4 regions of the Rahnella sp. RcJ3 genome follow, and region 1 is predicted to be linked to each of the others. Evidence: predicted binding sites of a transcription regulator. Region 1 holds the regulator's gene; each other region holds the start of a gene.

What was found. The regulator CRP, encoded in region 1, controls carbon source genes, mostly activating them, when cyclic AMP is high. The targets are predictions, from matches to a motif close to ATGTGANNNNNNTCACAT.
Region 2: a site for CRP is predicted at 1,413-1,430, ahead of idnD (L-idonate 5-dehydrogenase). Genes of this name have one in related genera too.
Region 3: a site for CRP is predicted at 2,065-2,082, ahead of cytR (DNA-binding transcriptional regulator CytR). Genes of this name have one in related genera too.
Region 4: a site for CRP is predicted at 2,505-2,522, ahead of DXU84_RS24545 (PTS sugar transporter subunit IIB). Genes of this name have one in related genera too.

What each region holds. Positions count from the first base shown of each region.
Region 1 is NZ_QSNX01000014.1:99,333-103,743, reverse strand. It holds gene DXU84_RS18265 (phosphoribulokinase) at 1-649, shown strand, start outside; gene DXU84_RS18260 (OsmC family protein) at 653-1,060, opposite strand; gene crp (cAMP-activated global transcriptional regulator CRP) at 1,423-2,055, shown strand; gene DXU84_RS18250 (YccS/YhfK family putative transporter) at 2,117-4,192, shown strand.
Region 2 is NZ_QSNX01000011.1:92,857-97,267, reverse strand. It holds gene DXU84_RS15695 (DJ-1/PfpI family protein) at 1-232, opposite strand, end outside; gene idnD (L-idonate 5-dehydrogenase) at 320-1,351, opposite strand; gene DXU84_RS15685 (benzoate/H(+) symporter BenE family transporter) at 1,474-2,676, opposite strand; gene DXU84_RS15680 (helix-turn-helix domain-containing protein) at 2,815-3,381, shown strand; gene DXU84_RS15675 (GNAT family N-acetyltransferase) at 3,410-3,862, shown strand; gene DXU84_RS15670 (N-acetyltransferase) at 3,846-4,328, opposite strand; gene DXU84_RS15665 (hypothetical protein) at 4,343-4,411, opposite strand, start outside.
Region 3 is NZ_QSNX01000030.1:3,805-8,215, forward strand. It holds gene ftsN (cell division protein FtsN) at 1-868, opposite strand, end outside; gene cytR (DNA-binding transcriptional regulator CytR) at 968-1,996, opposite strand; gene priA (primosomal protein N') at 2,200-4,395, opposite strand.
Region 4 is NZ_QSNX01000039.1:5,706-10,116, reverse strand. It holds gene DXU84_RS24550 (autotransporter outer membrane beta-barrel domain-containing protein) at 1-2,261, opposite strand, end outside; gene DXU84_RS24545 (PTS sugar transporter subunit IIB) at 2,662-2,985, shown strand; gene DXU84_RS24540 (PTS cellobiose transporter subunit IIC) at 2,982-4,310, shown strand; gene DXU84_RS24535 (glycoside hydrolase family 1 protein) at 4,364-4,411, shown strand, end outside.

The DNA.
Region 1 (4,411 bases):
TGACTTTGGTTTGCTGGAAAAAAGCTTTATCGAATACGGTAAAACAGGCACTGGCCGTTCACGTAAGTATCTGCATACTTATGACGAAGCCGTTCCCTACAATCAGGTGCCGGGTACCTTTACGCCGTGGCAGGCGTTGCCGGAACCGACGGATATTTTGTTTTACGAAGGGTTACACGGTGGTGTGGTGGCGGACAAAATTGACGTTGCCGCGCAGGTCGACCTGCTGGTCGGCGTAGTGCCTATCGTCAACCTCGAATGGATCCAGAAACTGGTGCGCGATACCGGCGAGCGCGGGCATTCCCGTGAAGCGGTGATGGATTCCGTCGTGCGTTCGATGGATGACTATATCAATTACATTACGCCGCAGTTTTCCCGCACACACATCAATTTCCAGCGGGTACCCACCATCGACACCTCGAACCCGTTTGCCGCCAAAGCCATTCCGTCACTGGATGAAAGCTTTGTGGTGATTCATTTTCAGGGACTGGATGACATCGATTTCCCGTATCTGCTGGCCATGCTGCAAGGGTCGTTTATCTCGCACATCAAAACACTGGTGGTGCCGGGCGGCAAAATGGGGCTGGCGATGGAGCTGATCATGGCGCCGCTGGTGCAGCGCCTGATGGAAGGCAAGAAGATCGAGTAAACTTTATTCGGCTGCAATCACTTCAAAGCTGTGGGTGATTGTGGCTGCTTTCCCCAGCATCAGAGACACAGAACAGTATTTTTCGGCAGACAGGCTGACCGCACGTTCAACAATCTTATCGGTCAGATCCTTACCGGTGACGATAAAATGCAGATTGATGTGAGTGAACAGACGCGGCGCTTCTTCGCGGCGTTGTGAGGTCAGCTTCACTTCACAATCACGCACGTCATTACGACCTTTTTGCAAAATTGACACCACGTCGATTGCACTACACCCCCCTGCGGACATCAGTAACATTTCCATCGGGCTTGGGGCTTTATCACCCGCGTTTCCATCCATTGAAATCTGATGACCCGATGCAGACTCACCTAAAAATGTCAGTCCTTCAACCCATTTGACACGTGCATGCATGAACTATTCTCCCGGTGAATAAACTTGTCGAAATCTGCTCTCAGAGTACCCTTTCACCTAAAATCTGGCAACGTAACCCGATCGCCATCATGCTGAAGCGAGACAACAGAAGACAGCATCTCAAACCTGTGCTACAAACAAAGCCGAAACATACTTTCCAGTAAATTGCGGTGACGGTTTTTGCGGTTTAAGTACAGAACCCACGGTGATGACAGCAATAAACAGGCTGTTGCACTCCGACATCCGCTTGCAGCATTTCTGGAGAGTTATATGCTGAAAGGGCGCTTTGGATTTGAAGTGCCGTACAGGGAACTCTGAGCCCTGTGATTTTGGGCAGCGATAACAACAGAGGATAATAGCAAATGGTTCTCGGCAAGCCACAAACAGACCCGACTCTTGAATGGTTCCTGTCTCACTGTCATATACATAAGTATCCTTCTAAAAGTACGCTGATTCACCAGGGTGAAAAAGCCGAAACGCTTTACTACATCGTGAAAGGGTCAGTTGCTGTCCTGATTAAAGATGAAGAAGGCAAGGAAATGATACTGTCCTACCTTAACCAAGGTGACTTCATCGGTGAGCTGGGACTCTTCGAAGAAGGTCAGGAACGCAGTGCCTGGGTACGTGCTAAAACTGCCTGTGAAGTGGCTGAAATTTCATATAAAAAATTCCGCCAGCTGATTCAGGTTAACCCGGATATTCTGATGCGTCTCTCCGCGCAGATGGCCAACCGTCTGCAAGTGACGTCAGAGAAAGTCGGCAACCTTGCCTTCCTTGACGTTACCGGTCGTATCGCTCAAACCTTGCTCAATCTGGCTAAACAGCCTGATGCAATGACCCATCCGGACGGGATGCAAATCAAGATTACCCGCCAGGAAATTGGCCAAATCGTCGGTTGTTCACGTGAAACAGTCGGACGCATTCTCAAAATGCTGGAAGATCAAAGCCTGATCTCCGCACACGGTAAAACGATTGTCGTTTACGGCACACGTTAATCCCTCAAAAATTGGCGCGGCAAAACACTGTCGCGCCTTTTTTATGGGCTAAGCTTTACCCATGACGCTATGGCGAAGACTGTTTTACCATCCTGAAGTGAACTACGCGCTGCGCCAGACGCTGGTGTTGTGCTTACCTGTTGGCATTTGCTGGCTGTTTGGCAATTTGCAAATGGGCCTGCTGTTTTCCCTCTGCCCGGCCTGTTGTAACATCGCCGGTCTGGATACCCCGCATAAACGCTTTTTCAAACGCCTGCTCGTCGGCGGTTCACTCTTTGCCGTGAGCAGCCTTCTGCTGCAACTGATGCTCGAAAGCTGGCATATACCGCTGCCGCTGATCATGCTGTCGCTGGCGTTACTGCTCGGCGTCACCGGTGAAATCAGCCCGCTGCATGCGCGCCTGCTGCCCGGTGCGCTGGTGGCGACTATCTTCACGCTGAGTATGGTGGGCGTGCGCCCGATGTGGCAGGCCCCGGTGTTGTTCGCCGCTGGCACAGCCTGGTACGGATTGTTTAACTGGGCGTGGTTTCGTATTTCGGAAGAACAGCCGATGCGCGAAACACTCAGCCAGCTCTATCTGCAACTCGCGGATTATTTCGAAGCCAAGTACAGCCTGCTGACGCAACACACCGATCCCGAAACCGCGTTACCCCCACTGCTAGCCCGCCAGCAGCAGGTTATCGACCTGATTGCCCTGCTTTATCAGCAATTACACATGTTGCCCCAGCACGGACATCATCATCACCATAAGCGGCTGTTTCAGCGTTTTCAGGTGGCGCTCGATTTGCAGGAGCACATTACAGTGAGCCTGCATCAGCCGGAAGAAGTGCAGAAACTGGTGGAGGAAAGCCATGCCGAAGCGGTTATCCGCCGAAATGCACAGGTGATTTCCACCCGTCTTCGGGTGATTGCCGACGATATTCTTTATCACCGTTTATCCGGGCGCTTTACGATGGCCAATGAGCTGACCGCGCTGGAGAAAATCGCCGCGCGCAACCCGGACAATCCGGTAGGTCAGTTTTGTTATTACCATTTCAGCCGCATTGCCCGTCTGTTACGCACACAGCGGCCGTTGTACAAACGTGACCTGATGAACACCCAGCCGCGTTTGCCCTTCTGGCCCGCGCTGAAAAGCTATCTTTCCTTCAAATCCGTGGCACTGCGTAATGCCGCACGTTTGGGCATTATTCTGGCGATTGGCAGCAGTCTGGGTCTGTTCTTCAATTTGCCCAAACCCTACTGGATCTTGCTGACTATCATGTTGGTCAGCCAGAACGGTTATAACGCCACGCGGGTGAGGATCCAGCACCGTGCACTCGGTACGCTGGCTGGATTGCTGATTGCCTCAGGCTTGCTCAAACTGGAACTGCCGGAAGGCACCACGCTGCTGTGCATGTTGCTGATCACCCTGTTGTCCTATACCGTTCTGCGCAAAAACTACGGACTGGCGATGGTCGGCATGACGGTGACTGCAGTGTATACCCTGCAATTGCTGGCGATGAACGGCGTGCATTTTCTGGTACCACGACTGGTCGATACCCTGATCGGCTGCGCGCTGGCCTTTGGTGGCACTATCTGGTTGTGGCCGCAATGGCAAAGCGGTTTGCTGCGCCAGAATGCACACCAGGCGCTGGAAATCTATCAGGACGCTATCCGCCTGCTGCTCGAGGAAAGCCCCGACACCGCCAAACTGGCGTACACCCGTATGCAGGTCAATCAGGCGCACAATAAGCTGTTCACTTCGCTAAATCAGGCGATGCAGGAGCCGGGTTTTAACTCACATTATCTGGCGGATATGCGTTTGTGGGTGACGCACAGTCAGTTTGTGGTTGAGCATATCAACGCGATGACGATCCTCGCCCGCGAGCATTACATGCTGCCGGAAAAACTGGCGACGGAGTATTTACAGACCTGCGAAATCGCGCTGCAAAGCTGTCAGCAACGACTGCTCTACGACGGGCCGGGCAGCGAGAACAACCTGTTTAATGCGCCGGAACTTCACCCGGATATGCCACTGACAGAAATGGAACGCCATCTGCGGCGCGTAATTTCACATCTCAGCGTGATGCATACCATCTCGTCACTGGCGTGGAAGCAGAGGCCGCATCATGGGATCTGGCTGACGCGGCGGGCGTGAAGGGGGAGACCCCTTTCAAATCCCCTTTTTACTGGCTTGCAGCCAGACTGCTTTTTGAAATTGCGAATATCTCGGTTTCTCAAGTACGGATGCCGTGTACTGACGTTCTTTTAAACGGATTGAGAAAGTTTCGGTTTTTCAATTGCCGTGTTCGCTTAACTCACCGAGCCGAAACCGACCAAAGAGGGCTAAGACGAGCCCTCTTTGGAATCTCCACGT
Region 2 (4,411 bases), on a different contig from region 1:
CGCCGGGCATTACCACGGCATCGAATAAACGATCACCCTGCGCGGACAGCAGTTCGTTGGCCTGCATCTGAATGCCGTGATAGGTGCGCAGCGTCAGGCTTTTCTGGCAGGCTAATGTGGTGACCTGAATCTCCAGCCGCTCGAGAATATCGAGCACAATTACCGCTTCACCTTCTTCAAATCCGTCGGCCAGCAGCAGAGCGACCTGCTTTTTCGCGTTGTCCTTTACCATAATGCAAATGTCCTCTGAGGATAAAAATCAGAGGACATAATAAAATGAAACGGTGTTTTGATATTGTGAGTGGCGTTGCAGAGTGAACTAGAAAACCAGTTGCACTTTCGAGGCTTTGGATTTATCCAGAGCGTACTCCAGCGCTTCCACCAGGCTTTCCTGCGGGAATTCCGCCGACAGCAGCGGCATCGGATCGACAGTTTTATTCGCCAGCCATTCGACCGCCGTGTTGAATTCTTCGGTGAAGCGGAAGCTGCCGACCCAGTTAATTTCTTTGGCAATGAGCATCATCAGCGGGAATTCATTCACCACCGGTCCCATGCCGACCTGAACCAGCGTGCCGCGCGCGCGGGTCACTTCCAGACAACGGCGGATGGAAGACGGATGGCCGGAGGCATCAAAGGAGACATCGAAAAAGCCTTTCTCCGCCTGATATTCACTGAAATCACCCTGTGCGGCGTCCAGCGCTTTACCTGCACCCACCGCCAGTGCCAGCGTGCGGCAACGTTCGCTCGGGTCCGTCACCACGATTTGCGCGGCGCCTTTGGCTTTCGCCGCCAGCACGATCAGGCAACCGATCGGACCGACGCCGGAAACAAACACCGTTTTGCCATGAATATCGCCTGCCTGATTGACGGCATGAATGGCGACGGCCAGCGGCTCGGCGAACACCATCAGACGGTCACTGACCTGATTGTCGTAAGGAATGCACTGGTCGCTGTCGACGATCTTATACTGCGTAAACGCGCCATTGATGTGCGGGAAATACATCGCGCTGCCGAAGAATTTCATGGTGGTGCACTGATTTTCGTCGCCGGAAAGACAGTATTTGCAGGCTTTGCACGGCTTACTCGGGTTCAGCGCCACTTTCTGACCAGGCTGCAAACGCGGGGTATCCGATTTCTCCACCACACCCACCACTTCGTGGCCGAGTACCATCGCCTCGCGCACTTTGAAATCACCCACCGCGCCGTGTTCGTAATAATGCAGATCCGAGCCGCAGATGCCGCCGCGGGTGATTTTCACCAGCGTACCTGCTCCGGTGTAGTCGAGGGTCTGGTTGATCACCGAAACGTCTTTTTTCCCGGTTACGACGCAGGATTGTGTGGCAATAGTCATGGAATTCTCGCTCTTTAAAGGGCCTGATTGCGCCCAGTAAAGAGGGTTTGCCGGTCATAAAATGTGATCGTCGTCACTTTGCGTCGTGTTACGAAAACCTGTTACCCATAACTTGAACGGACTCAACTTTTCCCGGCAGATTTATCACGATTGCGCGCCGGAATGCTGAGGATCAGATGGGTTATCACACCACCGGCCAGCCCCCAGAATGCCGAACCGACTCCCAGCAGCGTGACGCCGGAAGCAGTGATCAGAAACGTAATGATTGCCGCGTCGCGCTGACGCTCATTTTCCAGCGCGCGGTACAGGCTGCCAGCAATGGTGCCGAGCAGCGCCAGCCCGGCGATGGTGTGGATCAGCGCCTCCGGTAACGCAGTAAAGACCATGCCGATGGAACCGCCAAACACGCCCGCAATCAGATAGAAAACGCCTGCCGAGACGGCCGCCATATAGCGTTTTTTGGGATCAGGATGAATATCCTCACCCATACAAATCGCGGCGGTAATGGCGGCGATACAGATGGTAAAACCGCCGAACGGCGCTAAAACTAACGCAGTCAGCGCTGTCCAGGAAATCAGTGGCGAAACAGGCAGATGGTAGCCGTGCGCTTTCAGTGTGGCGATGCCCGGCGCATTCTGTGAGGCCATGGTCACCACAAAAAACGGAATGCCAATGCCGATAATGGTGGAAAGTGTGAAATGCGGCATCACAAACGCCGGTGCGGCGAAGGTCAGCGTCTGACCGTGCAGGGCAATATCACCCTGTAATGCGGCGACGATCAGCCCGGCAACCAGCGCCATTACCACCGCATAGCGCGGCAGGGCGCGTTTTGCCAGCAGATACACCAGACACATGGTCCCTGCGAGGGCAAAATTGCTTTGCAGTGAGGTAAAGGCGTTCAGCCCGAAACGCAACAGAATACCGCCGAGCATCGCCGCTGACAGCGCCTGAGGAATGTAATGCATCAGTCTGGCGAATAAACCGGTCACGCCACACAGCAGGATCAGCCCGGTGGCAAACACAAATACGCCAATGGCTTCGTTAAGCGAAGTGCCGGGCAGGCTGGTCACCAGCAGCGCCGCACCGGGCGTTGACCAGGCCGTCACCACCGGCGTGCGGTAATACAACGATAGCCCGATGCTGGTAACGCCCATGCCCAGCCCGAGCATACTCAGCCAGCCGCCAATCTGCGCTACGCTGGCGCCCGCCGCTTCCGCCGCCTGAAAGATAATCGCCGCGGAGCTGGTATACCCGACTAAAACCGCGACAAATCCGGCGATTACCGCCGAAAACGTTAAATTCTGCAAACTGAGACGCGAGGCCATGGGCGAAATTCCTTCTGGTTAGCGGACGCTGGCGGTATGCTGTTGTGCGTTATAGCGCACATCTGCTGCGCTCAAGATATCACTGTGCGTTATAACGCACAATCGCGATCGGTAAAAACGATTGCCAGAGGAGTCAGGATGCAGGAACTCACCCACCATATTGGCAGCCAGCTGAAAGCCGTGCGCAGCGAACGCGGCTGGAGTCTCAGCCAGACGGCAGAACATACCGGCGTCAGCAAGGCGATGCTCGGGCAAATCGAGCGCGGCGAATCCAGCCCGACCGTCGCGACGCTGTGGAAAATCGCCAGCGGCCTGAATGTTTCGTTCTCGGAATTTCTCGAAACGCCGCCCGCGCAGTCAGCGGCGTTGCATCGCCACGGCTTACTGACTACGTTCAACAGTGACACTTCGGGCATGCGCGTGGTGCCGCTGTTTCCGTTCGATACCACGCTGCGTATGGACATGTTTGTTATCGATCTCGAGCCGGGCGGATGCAGCGAATCCACACCACACGAAGCCGGAGTGATTGAGCATGTGATTGTTATCGAAGGTGAACTGACGCTGACGGTTGACGGCGTGACGCGCGTGCTCAGCGCCGGTGAAGCTTTGCGTTTTGTTGCCGATTGTCCGCACGCTTACCGCAATGAAAGCGGTCATTCCGTGCGTTTCCACGACCTGATACATTATCCGCAGTCACGCCCGTAACGTTTTCATTTCCTGAGGAGAATGCCCGATGAGCCAGCCGCACGATGTGATGATCCGTCTGTTAACCCCCGCAGACCGCGAAGGTTGGGAAGCGTTATGGCGTGATTATCTGGATTTTTACCAGTCGGAGCTCGATCCGGCGCAATTTGATTACACTTTCCAGCGTTTATCACAGCCTGATTACGCCAGCATGTTTGGCTATGTGGCGGAGTACGAGGGAAAACTGGTCGGGCTGGTGAACTGTATCAATCACGATCATGGCTGGCACATGCAGCAGGTGGTGTATTTGCAGGATTTGTACGTTGACGACCGCGCCCGCAAACTGGGGATCGGGCAAAAACTGATTGAAGCGGTTTATGCTTACGCCGACGAAAACAATAAAGCCAACGTCTACTGGACTACCCAGACCTCAAATCATACTGCCCGCAAACTGTATGATCGTATTGGTACGCTGACCGAATTTATTAAATATTCCCGTTAAGTGGTTTACGCATATTCATTTTCGTTGTGACGTAACCGAGGCTGGCGTACAGCGCCTGCGCACCGGGATTGCTGGCAAAGACATTCAGTTCAATTGCCACACAACCCTGTTCCTGCAGGCGTTCTTCCATCAATCTGAACGCTGCCGCTGCATGACCCTGACGGCGAAATTGCGGATACACCGTCAGTTCGTACACGAACGCGCTGCGCACGCCATAACGTTCCACATTGGAAAACCATAAATAGCCCGCTGTTTCGCCGTTCTCTTTGGTTTTAATCTCAAAAAGATACTGATCCGGTGTATCAATACCTTGCGGCAGTGCACTTTGCGTAGAACTGCGAGCCCGTTCCAGCGCGGTATCCGCCTGCCAAAGACCGGCTGTTACGTTCTCTTCTGCATAATCTTTTGCCAGCTGTTCTGCGAAACCCTGGTAAAACGCAGCACTCATCGGCGCTAAAATAGTCATCCTTTCCCTCTGATTTATTTGTTGTTTTCCGGCTTCTTATAAGGCGTGACGTAGCATTCGCTGATGGTGGTGGAATGACTTTC
Region 3 (4,411 bases), on a different contig from region 1:
CAGAACGGCTGTTGTACGGGCCGATGACGACGCGACTCCAGCCACCGCCGGTGGTGATCCGGCCTTCAAAACCTTCGAATGCCAGCTTGGCGCGCTGGGATTCCGCCTGCTCAGATCCTTTGAACGAACCGCACTGAACCACAAAGCGCTGGGTTTTTTCCTGTGCTTTCGGTTTTTCCGGCTCAGCCTGGGTAATGGTGGCTGGCTGTTGCGGTTTCGGTGCTTCTTTCACCGGCTCTTTCACTTGCGGCTTCGGTTTTGGCTGAACGGGTTGCGTTTGCACCTGGGCCTGAGGCGCACGTACCGGCTGCGTTTGCGGCGTATACGTTGGCTGTGGCTGAACCTGACGCGGCTGAGTTACCGGCTGCTGCTGCGCGTACGTCGGCTGCTGTTGCTGAACCTGACGTTGAGTATGCGCCGGTGCCTGCGTGGCCTGATTCGGGTCGTTATACGGCACTTCAGACAACTGTGTTGGTGTCTGGCGCATATCGGCCTGCATCTGTTCGAGAAGCTGGCGCTGTTCAGGCGTCAGTTGTGTTTTGGATTCGACCTGTCCGCCCGCCGTCGGTTCTGTCGGCGTGGTGACGCCCATCTGGCGGTTTTCCAGTTCTTTAATGTAGCGCCAGCGTTCTTCTGGCTTAGGTGGCAATCCATTACCCGGACGGACAGCGTGCGTCGGCAACACTGTCGCTTCTTCATGTTTATTGTGCGCAATAAAATAGAGGCCACCGACAAACACCACCAGTACCGCAACGGCTAACACCACCATGGTTTTGGAGATCGTTGTGGAACTGCGTTTTTTACTCCGGCTGGTACTTTTCCGCCGCGCTCCTGAGCGCCCACGGCTTACATAGTCTCTTTGTGCCACTATCGTTTCGCTGTGTCGTGATGAATGAAGAAGTGCGTCATGTTACTCAACCCTGAACATTTACTGAAATTAAAACTGTTGAACAGCATAAAATCGGACTCACGCTTTTGGGGCCGCAGTGCTTTCCCGCACCACCAGCTCGCTATCAAGCAGCAGCGAACCGTTTTGTACCGGATTTCCCTGTAACTGCTCAAGTAATAATAACATGGCCTGACGGCCAAGCTGGAATCTCGGCTGCGCAACGGTCGTCAGCGGAGGATCGGTATACTGGCTGGCCTTGATGTCATCGAAGCCGACAACCGACAAATCCTGCGGAATGCGCAGACCCATTTTTTTCGCCTGGAACATGGCACCAATCGCCATCACATCGTTGTGGCAGAAAATCGCCGTCGGCGGCACGGGCAGGGCCATCAACTCGGTGACGGCTTGCGCCCCCGATTCATAGCTGAAATCACCATGAATGGTCAGCTTGCTCTCGACGCTCAGTCCGTTGCGGCGCAGCGCCTGCACATAACCTTGTGAACGGTACTGGCACAATGGCATATGCTTTGGCCCGGCGATGCAGGCAATACGGTGATGCCCCAGCTTGAGAAGATAATGCACAGCTTCGAACGCGGCCGTCAGGTTATCAATGTGGACTGTCGGCAGTTCAAGTTCCGGCGCAAATTCATTCGCCATCACCATCGGTGGCAAATTGCGTTGTTCTTCTTTGCTGGCATCGAAAGGTAAATCAGAGCCGAGCAGCAGCATACCGTCAATTTGCTTGGTAATGATCAGATTGATAAAGGTTTTCTCTTGCTGATTTTGCTGAGCACAATCACCGATCAACACCAGATAACCGCTTTCGGCGGCCGTGCGCTCGATCCCCTGGATCAGATCGGCGAAAAACGGATCGCAGATGTCGGGGACGATCACCAAAATAGTGCGTGATTCATTACGCTTCAGGTTGCGGGCCAGGGCATGAGGAGAATAACCGACGGCCATGACGGCCTGATCAACTTTCTGGCGAGTCGCGGCGGAGACTTTCTCCGGATTCATTAATGCACGGGATACGGTTGCTGTTGAAACGCCTGCCTGTTCAGCCACATCTTTCATTGTTGCGGCGGGTAATTCTTTCTTGTGCTCCAACGTCTCTCTCCTTGCAACAGCATCAAACTGAGACAACAACATCAACATTCCTCACCTGGCTACGCATGATGTGTAGCTCATCACATTCTAAACAGAATGTGAGTAGGATTTGTTACCTAATTTGCATTAAAAGTGTGACCCAGATGCTTTTTTCGATGCATCACGCAAAAAACCTGACTATTCACGCAAATTCGCTTTTGGAATCAGCTGTCAATCGGATCGACATCCAGTGTCCATTTCACTTTTTTGGCTTGCGGCAGACTTGAAATCAGCGGCTGAGAGCTTTTGATCAGATGCTGCAAAACGCGCCGTGAAGGATGCTGCAATAAAAGCTGCCAGCGGAAACGTCCGCTGCGTTTGGCTTGTAAGGCAGGAACCGGCCCCAGGATCCACAGCGAATCATCTTTCAGCGGACTGGATTCGAGCAGATTACGTAACTGCTGAAGGAACAGCGCAGATTGCTGATTATCGTGGTCTTCCGAGCGGATCATAATGTGGCTGGTATAAGGAGGAAGGAAGACGCTTTTGCGCTCCGCCAGGGTCTGTCTGGCGAACTCGTCGTAGCCCTGCTGCAACAGCACCTGTAACAGCGGATGTTCGGGATGGTGAGTTTGCAATACGACTTCACCCTGTTTGCCTGCACGTCCGGCACGGCCTGAAACCTGCGTATAAAGCTGGGCAAAGCGCTCGGCAGAACGGAAATCTGCCGAGAACAGCGCGCCGTCGACATCCAGCAATGACACCAGCGTAACATCAGGGAAGTGGTGCCCTTTTGCCAGCATTTGGGTGCCGATAAGAATACGTGCGCCGCCACGATGGACTTCATTCAGGTGTTGTTCCAGCGAACCTTTCCGGCTGGTGGTATCGCGGTCAATGCGCGTGATTGGCGTATCCGGGAACAACGGCGCCAGTTCGTTTTCCAGCTGTTCTGTACCGACGCCGACCGAGACCAGTTGTGTTGAGCCGCAATGCGGACACTGATGCGGCACGGCGCGCTGACTGTCACAATGGTGGCAGCGTAACTGACGCTGATTCTGGTGCAGAGTGTAATAGTGATCACAGCGCTGACATTCGGCTATCCAGCCACACTCATGGCAAAGCAGGGCAGGCGCATAGCCGCGGCGGTTGAGGAACAGCATGACCTGATTATCGGCTTTCAGATGCTCCTGCATTTTCTGGATCAGCGGTTGAGACAGCCCGACTTTCAGCTGCAACCCTTTTAAATCCAGCAAATTCTGACGGGCGAGTTTGGCATTTCCGGCACGTTTGGTCAGTTTGAGCTGACGATATTTCCCCAGTTCAACATTGTGCAGCGTTTCCAGCGCCGGGGTTGCCGAGCCCATAATAATCGGGATATTTTCAGCGTGAGCGCGGTACACCGCCAGATCACGGGCGTGATAGCGCCAGCCTTCCTGCTGCTTATAAGAACTGTCGTGTTCTTCATCAATGATAATGACGCCGAGGCGCGCAAACGGTGTAAACAGCGATGAACGGGTGCCAATGACGATGCCCGCTTCGCCATTGCGCGCCCGCAGCCAGACGGCGAGGCGTTCGCTGTCGTTCAGGCCGGAGTGCAGCACATCCACCGGCGCACTGAAACGTTCGCGAAAACGTGCGATGGTTTGCGGCGTCAGGCCGATTTCCGGCACCATCACCAGCGCCTGCCGACCCTGCGCCAGAATGTTTTCCAGCACGCTCAGATACACTTCGGTTTTACCTGAGCCGGTTACACCGGCCAGCAACCAGGCGGAAAATTGCTGATCTTCACTGCGGATCGCGCCGACGGCGGTGGCCTGCTCGGTATTGAGTCGTAAACGTTCGCCGATCACCGAGAAATCCTGGCGCCAGTCGTGCGTGGCGGGCGCAATACTGCGTAAATCCGTCAGCCCTTTGGCTCGTAATGCCTGCAGGGCCGTATCGGTAAGATCAAGATCGGCAACCTGATGACGATACAACGGTTTTTGCATCAGTGCTGCCATCGCCTGCTGTTGTTTTGGCGCACGTTTGAGACTGTCGAGCGGCGTCGCGCGCCCCTCCTCGGTGGCGAACCATTGCCACAGCGGTGTAAGCTCAGCGGCTTTCCCCTGACGTAACAATACCGGCAGCGCATGGAACAGCACTTCGCCGATCGGGTAATGGTAATAGTCGGCGGCCCAAAACAAGATGCGCCACAGATCAGGGGTAAACAGACTGGAGCTGTCGAGGACTTCCCGCACCGGTTTCAGTTTCTCCAGGCCAAATTCGCTGAAGTCGCTGACCTGAGTGACGATGCCAATGGCGTCGCGTTTTCCGAAAGGCACACTGACCCGGCAACCCTTTGAAACCTGCATATCAGGCGGCAACAGATAGTCGAAAGTACGGGCGAGCGGGACGGGTAAAGCAACGTGGGCAACAGGCATTGGGGGTCCAGACTAT
Region 4 (4,411 bases), on a different contig from region 1:
TTAGCTTCCGTTTCACTCTGGAATTCGGTGTGGTAATCGGTGACTTGCCCGACGAAATCCAGATACGCGCCGCTGTCGGTCTTCACGGTGTAATAGCCGCCAATGCCGTAAGCATCGGTAGACACATCTCCGGTATCGGTGGATTCACCGACCAGCCCGCGGGCGCTGTCCGAGCTGCTGGTTTTCTGATCCCCCAGCGAAATCATCACCCCGGCATGCACATTATTCCCGCGCGGTGTCTCATCCTGATACAAATCCTTGCCGATCTGGATATAACGAATGTCGCTGTCAAAACTGAAGCGACCTACATCATAATTATCATGCGATCCGCCGACGCGTGCCCATGTGCCATCCTGAGCACGTTTGACGCTATCGCCGGTACGTTCGTGATAAGACCCCATTGAGCTAAAGCCGTACTGCCGGTTAAGGAAGGGCGCGGCAATGTAACCCACGACATCCGTCCGGTAGGCGATCACCGGTTTAGGTGTGGGTGCAGGTTGCGGTGTGGGCTCCGGTGTCGGGTTAGGGGTCGGGTCAGGATCAGGCACTGGTTCCGGCGGCGGCACCGGCTCGAGCCAGGTGCGCAGATACCAGTCTTTTGGCGACGTACTGCCGCCTTTATAGAGATAATAATCGTATGCCCCCGCACTGACTTTTCTCAGCAATTTCAGCGACGATGTGTCATCCCCATCCACCTGCACCAGACGGATCCCGTCGCCTGTCGTCAGCGCACCATTGCCCCCGGCATTGCGCACCAGCACCCCAAAATTGCCGCTGGCGTTACCCTGAACATGCAGTAAATCGGTGGGGGAATTATCGCTGCCCAGTTGCGTGTTGAAATTCAGGGCACCGTTGCCGGAAAGCGTGCTGGCGGTAAGTGTGTGGAATGCCCCCTGCTGCGGTTGGGTGAAGTTCATCAGGCTGTTATCGAGCGATAAATCCCCGAGCACGGAATCGCCAGTCAGATTCCACACCGACTGATTATTCAGCGCCAGTGAATTGAGGTTTTGTACCGAGCCGGTCAGCACGGAGGCATCCAGTGTGACATCGGTTTTCGCCGTCGTCGCATTGATAATATTGCCGATAATCTGGCTTTTGCCGCTGACATTCACCGTACTGATGCCGTTATCGGCAAAGGTCATGGCCGCGTTAATACCGACAATGCGAGCGGCGTTTTCGATGATCACTTGCGCATTACCGTTGTAAATCTTGCTGATGCCGATATTGCCGCTGTTTATGGTCGCGTTATCAATGCGAACGTTTTGCCACTGATCGTCTGTCATGGGGGCGCCGCTCAGTGACAGGCCGACGGAGGCATTGCCCGGTGTGGAAATAAGTAGTTCATTTTCCAGAATCAGGTTGTTAGCGCCGAGGAATGTTATGCCGTTAGTGGACGTCGCCTTCGTGGTAATGGATCCGCCGTTGATCCGTACATTGCTGTCGTTTTCCAGCATCACGCCGTTGCCATATTGCCCGGAGGTGTGGATGTCGACATTCTTCATTTGTAAATTACCGAATGACAATATCACGGCATTGCTCTGATCTTTCTCTGTGATGATGGTTCCGCGATCATAAGTGACATTTGAGAAGCGGTCAGCGGACCCGTCGATACTTATCCCCTGGCGAACCTGAGATAAAATTGACGTATTCAGTAATGTGGCATCGGCATTGTTGATGGCTATTGCCGAACTGCTGGACATTCCCGAAAGATGATTAACAGTCAGCCCGGTGGCATTCAGCGTGGCGCCATTATTCACCTCAACGGCATTATCCGCATTATTGGCGTTAATTGTGGTATTCATCATATTCGCGGTGGCGTTATTATTAATCACCACTGCCGCACTGTTAGAATTAAGGGTCGCGTCGTTGATATTTAAAACACTGCCTGCATCTTGTATCGTCACCACATGGGAAATTTCCCCGGATTGACTGTTGTTATTAATCACGGAATCTTTCCCGATATTAATGACACCGCCATTTTGCGCGACAAGCGAGGAGCCAAGCTGGCTGCCGGAAGCGTTGAACGTGTTAGCCAGGAACGTCAGTTCTGCGCCGTTATTGACCATAATGCCATATTTTATCAACGGGTTATCGGCGACAATATTTTCGTTATCCTTGGTGGATAAGGTCAGCTTTTGATTGTTCGTCAGCAGCAGTGGCAGGGTGTAATTTGCCGCACTGGCGCTCATGACGGCAATATTGGGCAGGCAACACGCCAGCAGAATACATCGTGTAATTTTACAGGTGTTAAACGCCGGCATCAGGCATTCCTTAAAGATAATAAGCGGTGAATGCCGGACAATGTATTGATTAATTTCCCACCGACAAAATCATTCCATATCAATTTTTAACATCACATAGTGCGTGATATTAATCAGGTCTTATTTTGATTTTTGACGGTTTTAAATATCCTGCTGATGAGTAATTTAATCCCTCCGTGATAATTGTTATCTGGTTTTTCCTGTAGCGTGAGTTTCTTACTGCGCGAATGAAAAATGCGCAAAATGTGAAACGTTTCACATTGCCGGACAATCACCGTGAAATTTTATGAACAGGTTCGCACATTTTCCCTGAAGCCATGGAAACCGGTTTCCATAAAGCCTCAAATACCCTCAACAGGCTAAAAAGGGCAGAACATTAATCATCTCGGAGTGAAGCAAAATGAAAAGAATCATGCTTTGTTGTTCGGCGGGGATGTCGACCAGTTTGTTGGTGCGCAAGATGAAAGAAGTGGCGGCGGAACGCGGAGAAGAGGTGCAGATTGATGCATTCGGTGCCAGCGAGTTTGATGAAAAATTCCGTGATTATCAGGTGGTACTGCTCGGACCGCAGGTGCGTTACATGCAGGCTGATTTATCTGCCAGAGCGGCAGAATTCAACATTCCGGTCGAAACCATCAACATGATGGATTACGGCATGCAGCGCGGCGATAACGTGCTCGACTTCGCTTATGGCCTGATCGCACAGGAAGGAAGCCGCGTATGAGTGGCCTTTATCAGGCGATGGTTAACGTCATCGAAAAACACATCACGCCCCTGGCGGGCAGCGTTGGCCAGCAGCGGCATGTGATCGCCATCCGCGACGGCTTTATCGCTGCGCTGCCTTTTATGATTATCGGTTCGTTCATGCTGGTCTTTATTTTCCCGCCATTCTCGCCGGATACCACCATGGGATTTGCGCGCGGGTGGCTGGATCTGTCGCTGAAATACCGCGAGCAGCTGATGTTGCCGTGGTATCTGAGCATGGGCGTGATGACGTTTTTTATTTCGGTAGGCATTGGCGCAAGCCTCGGCAAACACTACAAGCTTGATCCGATCATGACCGGTTTACTGGCGTTTATGGCGTTTCTGCTGGTGGCTGCGCCGTATCATGACAAACAAATCTCGACGCAGTATTTCTCCGGCGAAGGCATTTTCACCGCGATCCTGACGGCGATTTATGCCGCCGAAGTGTATGCGCTGCTCAAGCGCCGCAATATCACCATCCGCCTGCCGAAAGAAGTGCCGACCGGCGTGGCGCGTTCGTTTGAAATTCTGATCCCGGTGGTGGCGATTGTCGCCACGCTGCACCCGCTGAACCTGTTTATTCAGTCCACCACCGGCATGATTATTCCGGAAGCCATCATGCATTTGCTGGCACCGCTGGTTTCTGCGTCGGATTCCCTGCCAGCGATTTTGATTTCAGTGTTTATCTGTCAGGTACTGTGGTTTGCGGGGATTCATGGCGCGCTGATTGTCACCGGCATCATGAACCCGTTCTGGATGACCAATCTGGCACTCAACCAGACGGCGTTGCAGGCCGGTGCGCCATTGCCACACATTTATCTGCAAGGATTCTGGGATCACTATCTGTTAATTGGCGGCGTGGGGTCGACCTTACCGCTGGCGATTTTGTTGCTGTGCAGCAAGGCCGTGCACCTGCGCACCATTGGCCGGATGGGGGTGGTGCCGAGCTTCTTTAACATCAATGAACCGATCCTGTTTGGCACGCCAATTATCATGAATCCGGTATTCTTCCTGCCGTTTACGCTGGTGCCGATGCTGAACGCTATTTTTGCTTACACCGCCACCAAACTCGGCTGGGTCGCGCAGGTGGTCTCGCTCACACCCTGGACAACGCCTGCGCCAATCGGTGCGTCATGGGCCGCAAACTGGGCATTCAGCCCGGTAATTATGTGCCTGTTCTGTATGGTGTTATCAGCCGTTATGTACTATCCGTTCCTGAAAGCCTATGAACGTACGTTGCTGAAACAGGAAGCGGAAAAAGCCCTGGCACAGACGGCGGGCAATGCCGTGCCGGCAAACAGCTAAACAGTCAAATAATTCAGTTAAAAACGTAAAGCTAACGGACAGCGAGGATGACGATGAAATACGCATTTCCAAAAGAATTCTGGTGGGGCAGTGCCAGTTCA